One region of the Shewanella halotolerans genome, then DNA from elsewhere that is predicted to be linked to it. Evidence: predicted binding sites of a transcription regulator. Region 1 holds the regulator's gene; the other holds the start of a gene.
What was found. Region 1 encodes ArgR, which controls arginine synthesis, uptake and breakdown. Its sites were predicted from a motif close to ANTGAATANNTATTCANT; they were not measured.
Positions count from the first base shown of each region.

Region 2: a site for ArgR is predicted at 706-723, ahead of argC (N-acetyl-gamma-glutamyl-phosphate reductase). Genes of this name have one in related genera too.

Region 1 covers NZ_CP080417.1:3,620,933-3,623,140, forward strand. The annotation lists gene mdh (malate dehydrogenase) at 1-728, opposite strand, end outside; gene argR (transcriptional regulator ArgR) at 1,036-1,506, shown strand; gene K0H81_RS15750 (cupin domain-containing protein) at 1,704-2,162, shown strand.
Region 2 covers NZ_CP080417.1:213,507-215,714, forward strand. The annotation lists gene argE (acetylornithine deacetylase) at 1-678, opposite strand, end outside; gene argC (N-acetyl-gamma-glutamyl-phosphate reductase) at 955-1,935, shown strand; gene argB (acetylglutamate kinase) at 1,964-2,208, shown strand, end outside.

The DNA.
Region 1 (2,208 bases):
TGTAGGCCGCGAACCAGTGACAGACCGAAACGACATGCCGCCTGACCCATAGACAGAGTCGCGCTACCGCCACCCGCCTTAGCTTCAACCACTTCAGTACCTGCGTTCTGGATACGAGTCGTCAGTGCAGCCACTTCTTCATCAGAGAAGCTTACGCCTTCGACTTGAGACAGAAGTGGCAGAATAGTCACGCCGCTGTGTCCACCGATAACATTCACTTTAACGTCGGCAACGTTCAGACCCTTCGCTTCGGCAACGAAAGTTTCAGAACGGATAACGTCAAGGGTAGTCACACCGAACAGACGGTTCTTGTCATATACACCAGCAGCTTTCAGTACTTCTGCAGCGATAGCGACAGTAGTGTTAACTGGGTTAGTGATGATACCGATCAGCGCCTTAGGGCAAGTTGCGGCACACTTCTCAACCAGGTTTCTTACGATACCCGCGTTGATGTTGAATAGATCTGAACGATCCATGCCTGGCTTACGTGCAACACCGGCAGAGATCAGTACCACGTCGGCACCTTCCAGCGCTGGCGTTGGATCTTCACCCGCAAAACCCTTAACTTCTACAGCAGTCGGGATGTGGCTTAGGTCAACGGCAACACCAGGAGTGACTGGCGCAATATCATAAAGGGATAGTTTTGAACCGGCAGGCAGTTGAGTTTTGAGTAGTAGGGCAAGAGCCTGGCCAATACCACCGGCGGCACCAAGTACAGCAACTTTCATAGTTATCTCCGTTAATTCTTGGATATTATGTGATATAGATCTAGATTTACCGATGGCGCAACATTACTGGAATCACGGTAAAAATTCAATTATCCCTTAGTCGTGTGGCCAGATAATTTCAATTTCTCCCAGCCTACTGCCATTTACAGGCCATTTAAGATATACTGTCCAGCCTTGCCTGTTAGCCTTTGCCTCCAAGAACCCTCTGCAAACCTGAATTTTTATTCACACAATCCGAATAACGCTTGACTAATGGCGCAAAAATATTCAAAATAAGCCAGTTTTTTGAATATAAGAATAATTCGATATGCAAGCCAATAAAAATCAAGACGAACTTGTAAAGACCTTTAAGGCTATCTTGAAAGAGGAGCGTTTTGGCTCCCAGAGCGAGATAGTCAACGCCCTGCAGTCCGAGGGCTTCAACAACATTAACCAATCCAAAGTCTCACGCATGCTGAGCAAGTTTGGCGCCGTGCGCACCCGCAACGCCAAGCAGGAGATGGTCTACTGCCTGCCCGCCGAGCTTGGGGTCCCGACGGCCGGCAGCCCACTGAAGAACTTAGTACTGGATGTCGACCATAACCAATCTATGATAGTGGTCAGAACCAGCCCAGGTGCGGCCCAGCTGATCGCCAGACTACTGGACTCCATAGGTAAGCCAGAAGGCATTCTTGGCACCATCGCCGGTGACGATACCATCTTTATCTGCCCTTCCAACATTCAGGAAGTGGACAAGACACTCGAGACCGTCAAGTCGCTATTTAACTACGCCGATTAATCCACTTCTCAAGGATGGCCTAAGCCGTCCTCTCAAGAGACACCCTTTAGCCAGTTTGGGCAAAGGGTGTTTTTTTATCTAAGTTTTGACTTGGTTTTACCTAGGTTTAATCACGCTCAAATTGAATACTGTATATCTGATAGGATACACTGAGTCCAAACCATCCCCCTCTGTCACCCGATGGTTAAGGACCCGAGATGAATAACAATAAGATAATCAATATCGACAACCTTTGCTGGGAATCTTGGCAACACTCAGATCGATACGCCAGCCATCAGAAACATATCGGCGATGCCGCCGGTTGTCAGCAGATCGGCGTCACCATGGAACGACTGGAGCCCGGCAAGCTCTCCTCCGTCGCCCACTATCACACCAAGGAAGAGGAACACCTCTACGCGCTGCAAGGCGAAGCCACCCTGTATATCGACGGCGAGCCTCACCCCTTTAAGCAGGGCGACTATATCTGTTTTACCGCCAACTCAGGCATCGCCCATACCCTGAAAAACGAATCCGAAGCCGACTTCCTGTTTCTGGTGCTGGGCAATCGCGATCCCCATGATGTGGTGGTGTACCCAGAGCATAATAAGGTGCAGGTGCGCTCCATCGATGAGATCTATGCCAAGCGCCCTACCAATTACTGGGATCCCGACCGTTAATTCAACGTTAAGCGGGCACAAAAAAACACACCTTAGGGTGTGTTTT
Region 2 (2,208 bases), 1.3 Mb from region 1:
GTAGTGCTCCGCCAGGTGTTGCTTCAGCTTGAGGAGCTTGCCTATCACCTGATGCATGATCTCTATGGCGTTGAGTCCCTTGGCCGGATCCGAAGAGTGACCGCTGCGTCCCGTGATGCGGATGCCCTGTGCCAGGTGTCCCTTATGCATATAGACAGGCTTTAGGCCGGTGGGCTCGCCTATGAGTGCATATTCAGGTGCGATGGCCTTAGATTGGGCGAAGGCCTTGGCGCCATTCATCGTAGTTTCTTCATCGGCGCTGGCGAGTATGTAGAGCGGGCGAATGAAATCTTGGGTCGGCATCTGGCGCACCGCCTCTATGACCAGCGCGAAGAAACCCTTCATGTCGCAGCTGCCCAGCCCATACCAGCGATTATCCTTCTCGGTAAGGGTAAAGGGATCCTGACTCCAGCGTCCCTCGTCGAAAGGAACTGTATCTGTATGTCCCGCCAGCAGCAGCCCACCGCGTCCCTGGCCGATCTTGGCCAGCAGGTTGTGTTTACCACGTGTGTCGGGGACGGCCTGCATCTGGCAGTCGAAGCCCAGATCGGTGAGCCACTGGCTCAGCAGACTCACCACACCTTGGTTACTCATGTCGAGTTCTGCTTCCTGGGCGCTGATGGACGGGGTAGCAATTAGCTCGCGAAAGGATTGCTTGATATCGGGAAAGGTTTTCATCATTTGACTCAAATCACCAATTTTATTTAAAAATATCTATTCAATAATATTGCATAATTAGTTTGTTGTGTTAGTCTATCAAACAGCTAAAACGAGTGCCATTATTAAAGGCTTAACTTAGAGATAAAAAATGAACAATTTCTTCTTACTTTTTGCATATAAGGTTAGCTGTAATCACTTCCTGCGACGATAATCTTGTCATATTGGTATCTATACCAGGGCTTTAGCAGTGCCCCTCTCTTTTTTACCGTTAACACAATATAGAAGTCATAAAGTATGAAAAGCATAGCGATAATTGGCGCCAGTGGTTACACAGGTGCTCAGGTTACTTCACTGATCCAGGCCGATGATCAGCTTAAGATTCAAGGCCTCTATGTTTCTGAAAACAGTCTGGATAAGGGCAAAACTTTGGCTAGCCTGTATCCGGTTTACAGCCATATCGATCTTAGTCTGGCACCGCTAACAGAGCAGGCCAAGCAGACCATAGTCGATGAGGCCGATGCCGTGGTGTTGGCGACCGACCATGGTGTGAGCCTGCACCTGGCGGCCTGGTTCTATCAGGCGGGTCTGGCGGTGTTCGACCTTTCCGGCGCCTACCGTTTTGCCGATAGCGAACAGTATCCCAAATGGTACGGTTTCGAGCATATCTACCCAGAGGTGTTGGCCGAGGCCGTCTATGGTCTGGCGGAGTGGAACGCCGAGGCGATTGCCGCCAGCAAGATGATTGCCGTGCCTGGCTGTTATCCCACGGCCTCGCTAACAGCGTTAAAACCCCTGAAAGATCTGATGACAGACAGCCTGCCGGTGATCAACGCCGTCAGCGGTGTGACCGGCGCCGGCAGAAAGGCGCAGCTGCACACCAGCTTCTGCGAGGTGAGCCTGACGCCTTACGGTGTGCTTGGTCATAGACATCAACCCGAGATAGCGACTCAGCTGGGGCAGCAGGTGATCTTCACCCCTCACCTGGGCAACTTTAAGCGTGGCATTCTGGCTACCATTACCGTGCAGATGAAGCCCGGGGTGAGCGAAGCCGATATTGCCAAGGCCTATGAGGTATATGAGTCGGCGCCTCTGGTGAATGTGTACCATAATCAATTTCCTAAGGTTGACGATGTGGTGCATACCCCTAACTGCCTGCTGGGATGGAAGTATGATCCCCTCAATGGCTATCTGGTGGTGGCGAGCGCTATCGACAATCTGATGAAAGGTGCGGCGAGTCAGGCGCATCAATGCATAAAGATTCATTTCAATTATTAATATTGTCACCTGTGAGAGAGAAGTAGCTATGTCGGCAAATAAGAAAACCTTAGTGCTTAAAGTGGGTGGCGCCCTGATGCAGTGTGAGATGGGGCTGGCACGCCTGATGGCGAGCGCCGCGAACATCATCAAGTCGGGCCAATCTGTCATCTTGGTTCATGGTGGCGGTTGCCTGGTAGACGAGCAGCTCAAGGCCAATGGCATGGAGACGGTCAAGCTGGACGGTTTGCGTGTCACCCCCGAAGAGCAGGTGCCTATTGTGGTTGGCGCGCT